Regions from separate parts of the Proteus sp. Marseille-Q3619 genome, predicted to be linked through region 1. Evidence: predicted binding sites of a transcription regulator. Region 1 holds the regulator's gene; the other holds the start of a gene.
What was found. Region 1 encodes PhoB, which activates phosphate uptake and scavenging genes when phosphate is short. Its sites were predicted from a motif close to CTGTCATAAAACTGNCNNAT; they were not measured.

Region 1 (7,087 bases):
GAGAGCGTGCGAGTATCCCGTAGCGCATCAGCTTGCCATGTATCGGCAATTTGTAATTCAAGGCTTGCTGGTGTTTTACGTTGCAAGAAATAACGACCATGAAGCTTTTCTAAACGACGATTAGCCAAATAAATTAGATGATCAAGCGTTAAGCCTTGAGCAAATCGGCTGAACTTATCTCCTGATGCAGATCCCACCAATTCGTTTAAGTAACTCCAATCATCAAAGTGAGATTGCTGTTTCGTTATTTTGTCGAGTAAGGCTTGTTGTTCTTTGCGTTTTTCTTCATCAGTACGCAGTTGCTCTTGAATGCGGAATTTGGTTTCTTGTATATGAGCCAGCTGTGTTTCTAGTGCTAATAAATGTGTAGTGATTTGTTCAATATTTTGCTCAGTCGATAACAACGGTTGTTGTAACAAGTGCTGCTGATATGCCTTTTCTTGAGTGTCTAAGCGAGTTTTTTCTTGCAATAATCTATCAAGTCGTTGTTTTTGCTGTTCTTGTAAACAGTTTCTTTCTTCGACTGATAACAGAGAGGCTAAAAATGCATTTTCATCAGCAAACGGACTGTTTTTTAACGCATGTTGATATTGTTCAATAATGTCTTGTGAACGCGTTTGTAACCGTTGTAGTGATTTTTCATTTTCCTGATATTGACCAATAAGCTGATTTAAACGGATTTCGAGTCGGTTTTTTTCTTCGCTATATTGCTCAATTTGTTTTTGTAACAATTGACTCTGTTTATCTAATTCATTACGCGCATCTTCGGTGGTTTGTGTCCCGAATAACGCTTGGCGTTGTGCTTTTAGCTGTTCTTGTTGCTGATGTAGTTGTTGTAAATGGATTAAAACAGCATCAAGTTCTTTTTGAATTTCAGATAAATAGCGTTTTCTTTCTTGCAGTGTTGATAACAATTCGCGGATTGTTTGTTGTAATTCGTGATGTGTTTTTAAGGTTGATTGATATTGTTGGCTCTCTTTTTTACGCGCAATAAGCCATTGAATTTTATCTTCACATTCCTGTAATTCATAACCTTGCTGTTTGACAAGAGATTGAAGATCCTGAGTTAACTGGGTTTGTTGTTGAAGATATTGCGTTGTTTGTTGTTGTTTATTGATGGCTTCTTTTTGTTGTTGCGCAAATTCATTTTGCTGATGAAGGATCGCTTGCTGTTGTTGATTAAATTGCTCTTTGGTATCAGATAGCAGTTTGTATTCTTGCTGAATTTTGGTTTCTAACGCTTTATAGCTGGATTGCTTTTGTGTGAGTAAATTATCTTTTTTCTCAAGCTCTGCATCCAATTTAGCCAAAGCATCTTCTTCGCAATCAACATCAGGTATTGTGTGCGTTTGTGCTAAGGTTCGCCATTGTTGTTTTAATGTCGCTATATCTTGGGTGAGTTGCTCAAGATCTTCATTAAGCTTTTCGTTTTGAGTTTGATAGCCAGCACACTGTGTTTTTTGTTCCACTAACTCTATAGTTAATGCATGTACTTGCTGTGTTAAGGTATCTAACCGTGATTTCGTTTCATCAGTTTGAATTTCTTTATATTTTTCAACATAAGGATGCTCGGTTGAACCACAAACAGGACATGGGGTATCTTTAACTAAACGTTGTCTCTCTTCTTCATATTCTGCTAACTTTCGTATTAGCAGATAATTATCGTTTAAGTCTTTAAGATGTTGTTCTTTCTCTTTTAAAACAATGTCATTTTTATGGATGCTTTCAGTCAGCATTGCTATTTTTTGCTGATTTTCTGAATAGCTTTTTTGGTATTGATATTCAGTTTTGATATTGCGTTGTAATTGGGTTTGTAATCCCATTAGTTTAGCGAGTGCATTTCGTTGTTGTGAAATTTGTTGCAAACGATGAGGGATATCCGCAATAGCATCAGCTTTATTTTGTTGCTCAAGTTGTGTTTGTAATTCGCTTAATTGTTGTTGCTGTAAGTTAAGATTGTACTGTTGCACTTCTAGCGCTTTGGTCGCTTTTTCTAATTCGAGTTTAAGTAAGCATTCTTTTTCTTGTTCTGCTTTTTCACTTTTCTGGCTAATTAGATATTTCTCTGTAATTTCATCATATTGCTCAAAATAACGTTGCCATAACGGTAAATTTTCAGCCAGTTGAGCATGAGCTATATGCTGATTTAAATATTCGTCTAATTCATTAAATTGTTTTTGTGAGCCAGCTAATTTGGCTTCAGTTAACTGTATTTTTTCCAGATATTCTGATTGCGTTTTTTCTAGCGTATTTTTTTGCTGTGTTTTTACTGAAATATCTTGTTGTAGCAAGATTAACCGATTATCTAATGGTGCTACTTTTTCACGTATAAGCTGCAATATTTGCTGTTTTTTTTCATCGTGTTGTTTAAATGTGTTACGAGCCTCGATTAAATGCTGATTAATAGGTTGGCTCTGTTGTTCAATGAGCTGTTTTTCTGCTGTTAGTGTTGAGAGTTGTGACTCAATATAGGTTTGTTCTTTTAATAGACGATCCTTTTCATCATAAATTGGGCGGATTTTTTCTGCTGGTTCGCTATTTTCAAGACGTTGAATATCGGGTTTGGCGGCGATTAAGGCTTCTTGTGCTAAGTTAACTTCGGTTTGTGCTAATAGTTTGTTTTTATTAAGTTCAGTTTCTTTTTCTTGCCACTGTTTTGCTGCTTGATATTCCAGCTGTTCTTTTTGTAATCGGCTCTCTTTGACAAAAAGATCGGTTTGTTCAGTTAATAACGCTTGGCGAGCATTTTCATCTAATAACGCCATCATTTCGGCTTGCTGTTTTAGTGCTTTTAATGCTTGTTCTTCTTCACGCCAATGTTTAAAGATAGATTGGGAGATATGGCGATAAATATCTGTGCCAGTGAGTTCTTCGAGTAATTCAGCACGAGATTTATCATCTGCATTTAAAAAAGCCGCAAATTGTCCTTGAGAAAGCAACATAGATTTAGTGAAACGATCAAAATCAAGGCCCGTAATATTAATGATCATCTCTTTCACTTGGCTTATTTTGCTTGCTAATATTTTGTCTTCGCCTCCTGTTGTATTTATTTTAACAAGTTCAGCCTGTGGCGCTTGAAGATTGCCATCTTCTTTATAATTAGCTCGGCGTTGTTCCCAAAATGCTCGATAAGCCACACCTTTGACTTCAAATTCGACTTCGGTCAAACACTCTGCGGTATGACGAGTCATTAATTCATTTTGAGATTGTGTGACTTTATCTAATCGTGGTGTTCTATGATAAAGCGCCAAACTAATCGCATCTAACAGAGTGGTTTTTCCTGCCCCCGTGGGGCCTGTAATGGCAAATAATCCATTGCTGATAAAAGGCTCTTGGTTAAAGTTAATCTTCCACTCGCCTTTTAAGGAGTTAATATTTTTAAATCGCAGACTTAAGATTTTCATTATGCTTCGTTATCCTCTTTCTCTGCCATTTCAACTGCTTGTTTAAATAATGTTGTTAAACGAGTTTTAGTTTCTTCTGAATCAAACTCATGCTGTTCTAAACGTCTTTCAAAAACATCATAAACGGTTAATTCGGTCAGTGTTTCGTTCTCATTTTGAGTGAACGCTTGGCGTTGTTTTCTCGCTCTTCTTAATAAGATCACATCAAAAAGCGGATCGTTAGTTAGCTCTTGAATACGGGTTTGTATATCACTGAGATAATCTTGTGTTGAAACTTCGATATCCAACCAAATAGTGGTATCTATTTCACCGTATTGTTTTTTTAAATCCTCAAGTTGTATCGCTATTTCTTTTAATGAACCACTGATAGTGCGTAGTAACTGAAATTCAGGAATAGGTAATAGTGTGAGGTTAGTTAATTTTTCTTGCTCAAAATCGATAAGGCAGATACTTTTCTGTTGTCCACATTCATCAAAACTTAACGGAATAGGAGAGCCGCTATAACGAATATGACCTGATTTATTCACCACTTGAGGGCGATGAATATGACCAAGGGCAATATAGTCAAATTCAGGAAATAGGGTTGCTGAAAAGGCTTCTAAGGTGCCGATATAAATTTCACGGACGGAATCTGTCACACTCGCTCCAATCGTGGTGAGATGACCCGTTGCAATAATGGGAATATCGACATTTAATTGCTGACGTAATTCGAGAGCTGCTTGATATTGAGCTTGATAATATTCAGCAATCGCTTCTTTTAAGGCTGTTTGTTTTTCAGCACCTGATTGCCCACTTTTACTGCTGATCATGTCTCTAGGGCGTAGATAAGGGATTGCACAAAGTAATGCTCCTGGAGTGTTATCTTTTTTAGGAAGAATTAACGGAGCTTGTGGTGTTTCAGCATGAACATTGGCAATAACGGTCGTATTTAAACATGCCAACAGTGATTTTGATTCATTTAGTGTTGCCACCGAATCGTGATTACCACCTAGAATAACGAGCTGACATTGTGTATCTCTAATAGCAACAACAAAACGGTTATAAAGCTCTCGGGCGTAGCTTGGAGGGGAGCCAGTATCAAAAATATCACCCGCAACAATCAGAGCATCAACTTGGTAATGTTTAATTTGTGCTAATAACCAATCAAGAAACTGTTGGTGTTCTTTAGCTCGAGTCTTAGTAAAAAAATATTGCCCTAAATGCCAGTCTGATGTGTGAATAATCCGCATTGCTATCCCTCTTTTTTATCTGGTGAAGAGTATAGCGCACCTTGCTTTTTTAGTGAAAACTCAACAATAACTCCCTTTTTTGAGTGATATTTCACCAAAAAATGATTTATTTACCTTAACAACAGGGATCTATTTCAGTAATGTTAAGGCTAGTCATAAATCTGTCATAAAAGTGCATCATAATCATTTTGACCCTCTATATACATTACACAGGATAGAGTATGGCAAGGCGTATTCTTGTTGTTGAAGATGAAACCGCAATTCGAGAGATGATCTGTTTTGTTTTGGAACAAAATGGTTTTCAACCTATTGAAGCAGAAGACTATGATTCTGCATTGAGTTTTCTTATCGATCCTTACCCTGATCTGGTTTTATTAGATTGGATGATCCCTGGTGGATCAGGCTTGCAGGTAATAAAACAGATGAAGCGGGAAAGTAATACCCGTGATATTCCCATTATTATGCTAACGGCAAAAGGGGAAGAAGAAGATAAAGTCCAAGGCCTAGAGACGGGTGCTGATGATTATGTTATCAAACCGTTTTCACCTAAAGAGCTTGTTGCCCGAGTGAAGGCGATTTTACGGCGTTTATCACCGATGTCAGCGGAAGATGTTATTGAATTCAATGGACTCGGTCTTGATCCTGTTTCTCACCGCGTCACAAGTCAAGATAAGCCGATTGATATGGGCCCTACCGAATTTAAACTCCTACACTTTTTTATGACACATCCTGAACGCGTATATAGCAGAGAACAACTGCTAAACTACGTTTGGGGAACCAATGTTTATGTCGAAGACCGTACTGTTGATGTGCATATTCGTCGTTTACGTAAGGCTATTGAAGAAGATGGCCATGACAGAATGATACAGACAGTACGTGGAACGGGATATCGTTTTTCTGCCCGTTTCTAAGTCAATATGGGAGTAATCGTCAGGTGTTAGAACGACTATCGTGGAAAGCCCTCGTTTGGGGGCTATGTCTATTTTGCTTGCCTGCCTTTATATTATCGCTTTTTATTGGGCATCTTCCTTGGTTGCTGGTGGCATCGCTTCTCAGTGCCCTTGTGTGGCATGCCTATAATTTGCTGAAATTATCTAAATGGTTATGGTTAGATCGCTCTGTATTACCTCCGGAAGGGAGAGGGGGATGGGAGCCTATTTTTTATGGTATTCGACAGACCCAACAACGTAATCGTAAACGACGCAGAGAATTAGGCGACTTAATTAAACGTTTTAGAAGCGGGGCTGAAAGTTTACCCGATGCTGTTGTGATGATGACAAATGAAGGGAATATTTTTTGGTGTAATAGTCTAGCTCAACATCTATTAGGCTTTCGCTGGCCTGATGATAATGGGCAAAATATTTTTAACTTATTACGTTATCCTGATTTTTTGCACTATTTTACCGCAGGTGATTTTAGTCGCCCCTTAACTATTTCACTAAATAATGGCTCTATTGTTGAGTTTCGTGTGATGCCATATAGCGAAGATCAGCGCTTAATGGTGGCGCGCGATGTAACAGAAAAAAATAAACTAGAAAACTCACGACGTGATTTTTTTGCTAATGTCAGTCATGAGCTAAGAACACCACTAACCGTTATTCAAGGTTATCTTGAGATGATGGAAGAAAATAGTGTAGCAAAACCCGCAGAGCATAAGGCGATAGTTACGATGCAAGAGCAGGCTAAACGTATGGATACGCTTGTTCAGCAACTCTTACAGCTTTCTCGTATCGAATCTGCTCCTCATATTGATTTAAACAAAATTGTTGATATTCCTGCCATTTTGGCTTTATTACAACAAGAAGCGAACTCACTAAGCCAAGGTCAACATCAGATTGTTTTTGATGTTGATGAAGAGTGGGCTGTTCGTGGTAATGAAGAGCAACTGCGTAGTGCTGTTTCTAATTTAGTGTATAACGCCATTAATCACACTGAAGAGGGTACAACAATCAAAGTGAGTTGGAAGAAAATACCCCAAGGTATGTTATTTAGTGTTTCAGATAATGGGGCGGGGATCAGCGCTGAACACTTAACACGTTTAACAGAGCGTTTTTATCGCGTAGATAAAGCTCGCTCTCGTCATTCTGGCGGTACTGGTTTAGGTTTGGCGATTGTGAAAAAATCGTTGCTTCATCATCACTCTCAATTGAATATTGAAAGTAAAGTAGGTGTTGGGAGTACATTCTCTTTTATCCTTCCTCAAACATTGCTTACTGCTAAAAAAACACACTAGCAGAATGTCTTTTTTAAAGCCTTTATCACTTCTATTCAATCAGTGATAAAGGCTTTTTTGTCCTTTTTTAATCTTTTTAATATCAATAAAAACTAATATCGTAGTGTTAAATTTTAATATTATTAATTAATGGTAACTTTAAATGACGCTAATATTCAATATTATTGGTGATAAAATGCACAAATCATATCATGTATATTCGATGATATATGACAGTTATA
Region 2 (7,087 bases), 940 kb from region 1:
CGTAGTGAGTGGATTTGTTCAGGTTTGGTTAAAACACCTTTGCGTGCAATAAATTTTTGCCCTGTTGCAAAGTAAGGTACAGAGAAATCGACTTGTTTAGCGCGTTCATCCGTGATGGTGAAGTTAGCCGCGATCAAATCGACTTTTTTTGAGCTTAACAGTGGAATACGGTTTGCTGGATTAGTTGGACGTAGTTCCAGTTTTACACCTAAATCTTTAGCGATCTCGTTGGCAATATCAGCATCATAACCTGCGAGTTTTTTGGTTTGAGGATCAATAAAGCCAAAAGGAGGATTGCTATCAAAAATCGCGATACGTACTACACCTGCTTTTTTTATATCATCGAGTTTATCTGCTTTTGCAATACCAGAGAAAAGCACAGAGCCTGCAATTAATGCGGTTGCCAAAACACGTAATTTCATATTCACCCCAAAGAAAAAGAATTATCATCGTTATGTTGGATATCACGCTATCAAGTTGTTCTAAGTTCATAAAATAATAAAAGTTGATATCGATATGCTTTTAAGGAATAAGTTGAAAAAAGCGTTGAGATAGAATGGTATTAATTTATGAGAGAATAAAAAAACAGCGACATTTATGTCGCTGTTTTGAAGAGAAGAAAAAGAGAGAGAAATTTATTTAGTGGCGTTGTTGTCGTCGTTTTTTGTCAGCATTCTTTCTACTTGATCACCACCAAGATGGCGGAAATCATGACCTTTCACGTAATAGAAAATAAATTCACAAATGTTCTGGCAACGATCGCCAATACGCTCAATAGAACGAGCACAAAATAAAGCGGTTAGCACACTTGGAATGGTGCGAGGATCTTCCATCATATAAGTCATTAACTGGCGGACGATACCTTCATACTCATTATCAATTTTTTCATCTTCACGATAGATACGCACTGCTTCATCGACATCCATACGGGCAAAAGCATCAAGAACATCGTGCAGCATTTGTATGGCGTGTTGACCTAACGATTCTAAGCTCACAAGCAGAGGTTGATGCTGGTGTGAAAATTTTTCAAGCGCAGTTTTACAGATTTTTTCAGCAACATCACCAATACGTTCTAATTCAGCGATCGTTTTTGATATTGCCATAATTAAACGTAGGTCACTCGCTGTTGGCTGACGCTTAGCAATAATTCGCATACACGCATCATCAATGGCGACTTCCATCATATTAACGTTATGGTCACCTTGGATCACTTCATTTGCCAAGGCTTGGTCTTGGTTATGCATTGCCATAATGGCTTTTTTCAATTGCTCTTCGACAAGCCCCCCCATAACCATAAGCTCAGTGCGGATATGCTCTAACTCAGCATTAAATTGACCAGAAATATGCTTATTGTGATTTAAATTATCCATTAATTGCCTCGTTATCAGCCATAACGCCCAGTGATGTAATCTTCAGTTTGTTTTTTCGCAGGACGCGTAAATAACGTATCCGTATCGCTAAACTCGATTAATTCGCCTAAATACATAAATGCAGTGTAATCAGAACAACGTGCGGCTTGTTGCATATTATGTGTCACGATAACCACGGTATATTCTGATTTGAGTTCACTAATCAGCTCCTCAATACGACCAGTAGAGATAGGGTCGAGAGCAGAACAAGGTTCATCCAGTAATAAAACTTCAGGACGGATTGCGATACCACGAGCGATGCATAAACGCTGTTGCTGACCACCAGAGAGACTATATCCACTCTGGTGTAATTTATCTTTGGTTTCGTTCCATAATGCGGCTTTGGTCAATGCCCATTGAACGCGCTCATCCATATCAGCACGAGAGAGCTTTTCAAATAAGCGGACACCAAAGGCAATATTGTCATAAATCGACATCGGGAATGGTGTTGGTTTTTGGAATACCATCCCAACTTTGGCGCGTAATAGTGCGATATCTTGCTTATCTGTCAGGATATTGTTGCCATCTAACAGAATTTCACCTTCAGCACGTTGTTCACCATAAAGCTCATACATTTTATTAAAAGTACGCAGTAAGGTCGATTTACCACAGCCAGAAGGGCCGATAAATGCCGTCACCTTATTTTTGGCAATATCTAAAGAGATATTTTTCAGCGCATGGAATTTACCGTAGTAGAAGTTCAAATCACGAACTTGAATTTTATTTCCTGCGTTATCATTAGCCATAATCATTCAACGTCTCTCTTGCTTAACTTTCTGCGTTAACCGTGCTTGCGTTTAGCAAACAGCACGCGCGCAATAATATTGATAAATAGAACACAGAGGGTGATAAGTAATACGCCAGCCCAAGCAAGCTCTTGCCATTGTGCGAAAGGACTCATGGCGAACTTAAAGATAGTCACAGGTAAGTTAGCTATCGGTTCGTTTAAGTCTGTGCTCCAGAATTGATTTGATAGTGAAGTAAATAACAGTGGTGCAGTTTCACCTGCAATACGTGCAATCGCTAATAACACACCTGTGATAATGCCTGATACCGAGGCTTTTAAGGTGATTTTAGAGATCATCTTCCACTTTGGTGTGCCTAATGCGTAAGCGGCTTCACGCAAGCTATCTGGCACTAACTTCAACATATTTTCAGTGGTACGAATAACAATAGGAATTTGCAGTAACGCTAATGCGATAATTCCAGCCCATCCTGAAAAGTGCTGCATCTGTGCAACAACAATGGTGTAGACAAAGAGCCCAACAACGATTGATGGTGCTGACAGCAAAATATCGTTAATAAAACGGGTAGTTTCAGCAAGCCATGAACGACGACCATATTCAGCAAGATAAATCCCTGCCAGAATACCTAACGGTGTTCCAATAACTGTCGCCCATAAAATTAGTAATCCACTACCGACAATGGCGTTCGCCAATCCACCACCATCAGTATTTGGCGGAGGCGTCATTTCAGTAAAAAGGGCTAACGACATGCCATCAAAGCCTTTTGTGAACGTAGAGAATAAAATCCACGTTAACCAAAAAAGACCAAATGCCATGGTAGAGACTGATAAAAACAGCGCGATACGGTTTTTTTGACGGCGCCAAAGTTGGCGTTTATGGCGTACACGCAATTCACTTTCTGTTTGAACTTGTAATGAAGAAGAGGATGTTTTGGACATATTAACGCGCTCCTTCATTCTTAGATAAACGTAATGTCATAAACTTAGAAATCGCAAGGACGATAAAGGTGATGACAAACAAGATAAGCCCTAATTCCATCAATGCCGCAGTATGTAACCCCGTTTCGGCTTCCGCAAATTCGTTGGCTAATGCAGAGGTAATACTGTTACCTGGCATAAACAGTGAGGCTGAATCTAATTGGTAGGTATTACCGATGATAAAGGTTACCGCCATGGTTTCACCTAAGGCGCGACCTAATCCCAACATGACACCACCAATCACCCCATTACGGGTATAAGGCAGAACGATATTCCAAATCACTTCCCATGTTGTACAACCAATGCCGTAGGCAGACTCTTTCATCATAACGGGAGTCTGTTCAAACACATCACGCATCACAGAAGCAATATAAGGAATGATCATGATAGCGAGGATAACACCCGCAGCTAAGATACCAATACCAAAAGCAGGGCCAGAGAAAAGCTCGCCAACGATAGGAATGGAGGACATCACATTACCTACAGGCTCTTGGAAATAGGTTGCAAAGAGTGGTGCGAAGACAAACAGCCCCCACATACCATAAACAATACTAGGAATAGCGGCGAGTAACTCGATAGCAATACCTAATGGGCGTTTTAACCAGTTAGGCGCTAATTCGGTTAAGAAAAGGGCGATACCAAAACTGACAGGCACCGCAATAACCAATGCGATTATCGAGGTCACAATGGTACCGTAAATAGGCACTAATGCACCAAATTCCTGTGCAGGAGGATCCCACTCTTTCGACCATAAGAATGAAAGGCCGAATTGTTGAATACTTGGCCATGAGGCGAAAATCAGTGAAACAATGATACCTGTCAAAAGCAAAAGCGTAATCAACGCAGCTAGGCGAACTAGTGCGCTGAAAATAACGTCCCCTCGTTTACTAGGGGCCTTTATTACCGTTGTGTGCTCGGCCATAAAGCCTCTTTTAATTTATTACCCCCTGTTTGTCAGGGGGTGAACGTTAACTTATCTCTTAATGGTTGCCGTTTTATTAGTAAATCGGTTTACCATTACTGTCTTTGATACTTGTTTTCCATGCTGCACGAATTTGCTCTACAACTTCGGTTGGCAATACTGCGTAATCTAGGTTTTTCGCTTCCTGATTACCTTTGTCGTAAGCCCAGTTGAAGAAATTCAGTACTTCTTTACCTTTTACGGCATCTTTTTGTGTTTGATGCACTAAGATAAAGGTGGTTGAAGTAATCGGCCATGCGTTTTCACCTTTCTGGTTAGTCAGGTCTTGTGCAAAGCTTTTGCTCCAATCAATTTTTCTTGCTGCGGCACTAAAACTGTCAGCTGTTGGTGCGATTGCCTCGCCATCAGCTGTGACTAATTTAGTATAAGCAAGATTGTTTTGTTTCGCGTAAGCATATTCAACATAACCAATTGAACCTGGTACACGTTGAACGAATGCCGCGATACCATCATTCCCTTTTCCACCTAAGCCTGTCGGCCATTTTACGGTAGAGCCTGCGCCTACTTCATCTTTCCATGCACTATTTACTTTTGATAAGTAGCTAGTGAAAACGAATGATGTACCTGAACCATCAGCACGGCGAATAACCGCGATATTTTGGTCTGGTAATTTTACGCCTGGATTGAGTTTTGTAATGGCAGGGTCATTCCATTTCTGGATCTTGCCTAGATAGATATTACCAATAGTGTCGCCATCTAAGGTCAGTTCACCTGATTTGATACCAGGAATATTTACTGCCATAACAACGCCACCAATCACGGTAGGGAATTGGAATAAACCGTCAGCTTGTAATTTGTCGTCTGCTAATGGCGCATCAGAAGCACCAAAATCAACAGTATTTGCAATGATTTGTTTAACACCACCAGAAGAGCCAATGCCTTGGTAGTTAATTTTGTTACCCGTTTCTTTCTGATAGGAATCTGCCCATTTAGCATAAACTGGGGCAGGGAACGTTGCGCCAGCACCAGTCAGTGAGGTCGTTGCCTGTGCAGAAAGAGCGGTCATTGAAAACGCAGCGGCAATGACACTAGTCAGGGTGGTACGCATCAGTTTCATAATCCCTCCTGTGGGATAGGTAGAATAATTTTCGACATCTATCAACTTCGGTTACGGTACGCACAGACAATAGGTCAGTTTGATGACAATTAAATGTCTTAATTGTGACAGTTTTATGACAAAGTGAAAAAATGATGAAATATTTATAGGAGGAGAGAAATTAGAATGGAAATGGTGTAATAAAATGCACTTCAATATTTGAAATAGAGTGGGCTAATCATTCTCGTCTTCACGTTCTTTTAATGGGAAGTTAGCTCGAATTAATAATCCGCCTTTAACGCTATCATCAAGTTCAACATAGCCGCCGTGGGCATCCATGATACGGCGAATAATGGATAATCCTAAACCCGCACCTGTTGAGCTTCGAGCTTGTTCGCCCTGAACAAAAGGTTGGAAAAGACGTTGTCTATCTTCTTGTGGAATACCAGGGCCATCATCTTCTACTTGAAACCATGCATATTCTTCATTTTTCCCACTTGAAACGCAGACCCAACCATTACCATAGCGATTGGCATTGACAATCATATTGGCAAGGGCGCGTTTTACTGCAATAGGGTTGGCGGTGATATTAATGGGTTCAGAATGAAGATGTTCTTCACTGATTTTTCCTAAATTAGATTCAGCTGAAATGACTTCTTGTAATAGATTATTCATATCACACAGTTCTAAAGACATCTCTTCACCTGTGCGCATATAGTCTAAGAATTGCCCAATAATGGCATCACAATCTTCGATATCTTTATTGATAGAGTCTGCGAGGTAACTATCTTCGGGACTCATCATTTCAGTTGCTAGACGAATTCGAGTCAGTGGTGTACGTAAGTCATGGCTAACACCTGCCATAACAAGCGTTCTATCATTATCCAGCGAGCGAATACCTGATGACATCTGGTTAAAGGCACGAATAATTGAGCGCATTTCAGAAGAGCCAGATTCAGGAATAGGAGGAGGAATAACGCCTTTTCCGATACGGCGCGCAGCGTACTCTACTTCATTAAGTGGGCGGTTTTGAAAACGATTATAAAGCCAGAAAAAAGCGACAACGATAATAATGAAAATAATCGCTTGTCGGTAAACAGGCAGTAAGAAGTTTTGCCCTAATTCAGTGAGTGGAACACGGATCCAAAGTGAGGGGGACATATGCGTATTAACCCATAAAACAGGGTATTCTAGCGTGTTTTCAACCCAGATCTCTGTTTTCCCTCCCAGATATTCAAACATCTGTTCACTTAATTCATCATCGATTTTGGCCCAATAGAGTCCTTCCTCAAGCGCGGCTTCTTTATCAAAGAAAGAGATACCGAGTTCGGTATAGATTTTATTGCGTAAAGCAGGGGAAATTTTTAGCGGAGTGCCGTCTACTAGGATCAGTTCTTCAGGCATTAAAGTGCGTATTTCATACGCTAAAACTTTATTAAATTGCTGAAGGCTTGGCCCAACAATAAGGTGTTGCACAACGATATAACTGGCTATCAAGCTAAAAAAAAGTAGCGAGATAACCAGAAATAACGAGCGTGTCAGTTTATTGTGGGGTGAAAGCCTCAGCCTTCTCATTGAACGCTGGTTCCATCAGGAACGAATACGTAGCCGAGTCCCCAAACTGTTTGAATATAGCGAGGATGCGTTGGGTCTTCTTCAATCATGCGACGTAAACGTGAAATTTGGACATCGATTGAACGCTCCATCGCACTGTATTCACGACCACGAGCAAGGCTCATTAATTTATCACGAGAAAGTGGTTCACGAGGGTGAGATACCAGTACTTTCAATACGGCGAATTCACCACTTGTTAGAGGCATATGCTCTTCTTCGTGGAACATTTCACGCGTACCAAGGTTTAGCTTGAACTTACCAAAAGAGATAATGGCGTTATCTTGTGAAGGTGCGCCAGGCAATTCATTTGCTTGACGACGAAG

Region 2: the regulator PhoB is predicted to act here: its motif matches at 5,274-5,293, upstream of pstS (phosphate ABC transporter substrate-binding protein PstS).

What each region holds. Positions count from the first base shown of each region.
Region 1 covers NZ_CBDIMP010000001.1:2,921,790-2,928,876, forward strand. The annotation lists gene ACWPWK_RS13455 (AAA family ATPase) at 1-3,404, opposite strand, end outside; gene sbcD (exonuclease subunit SbcD) at 3,404-4,633, opposite strand; gene phoB (phosphate regulon transcriptional regulator PhoB) at 4,855-5,544, shown strand; gene phoR (phosphate regulon sensor histidine kinase PhoR) at 5,568-6,866, shown strand.
Region 2 covers NZ_CBDIMP010000001.1:1,981,679-1,988,765, reverse strand. The annotation lists gene ACWPWK_RS09095 (ABC transporter substrate-binding protein) at 1-422, opposite strand, end outside; gene phoU (phosphate signaling complex protein PhoU) at 636-1,370, opposite strand; gene pstB (phosphate ABC transporter ATP-binding protein PstB) at 1,385-2,161, opposite strand; gene pstA (phosphate ABC transporter permease PstA) at 2,191-3,093, opposite strand; gene pstC (phosphate ABC transporter permease PstC) at 3,095-4,054, opposite strand; gene pstS (phosphate ABC transporter substrate-binding protein PstS) at 4,131-5,171, opposite strand; gene envZ (two-component system sensor histidine kinase EnvZ) at 5,385-6,725, opposite strand; gene ompR (osmolarity response regulator transcription factor OmpR) at 6,722-7,087, opposite strand, start outside.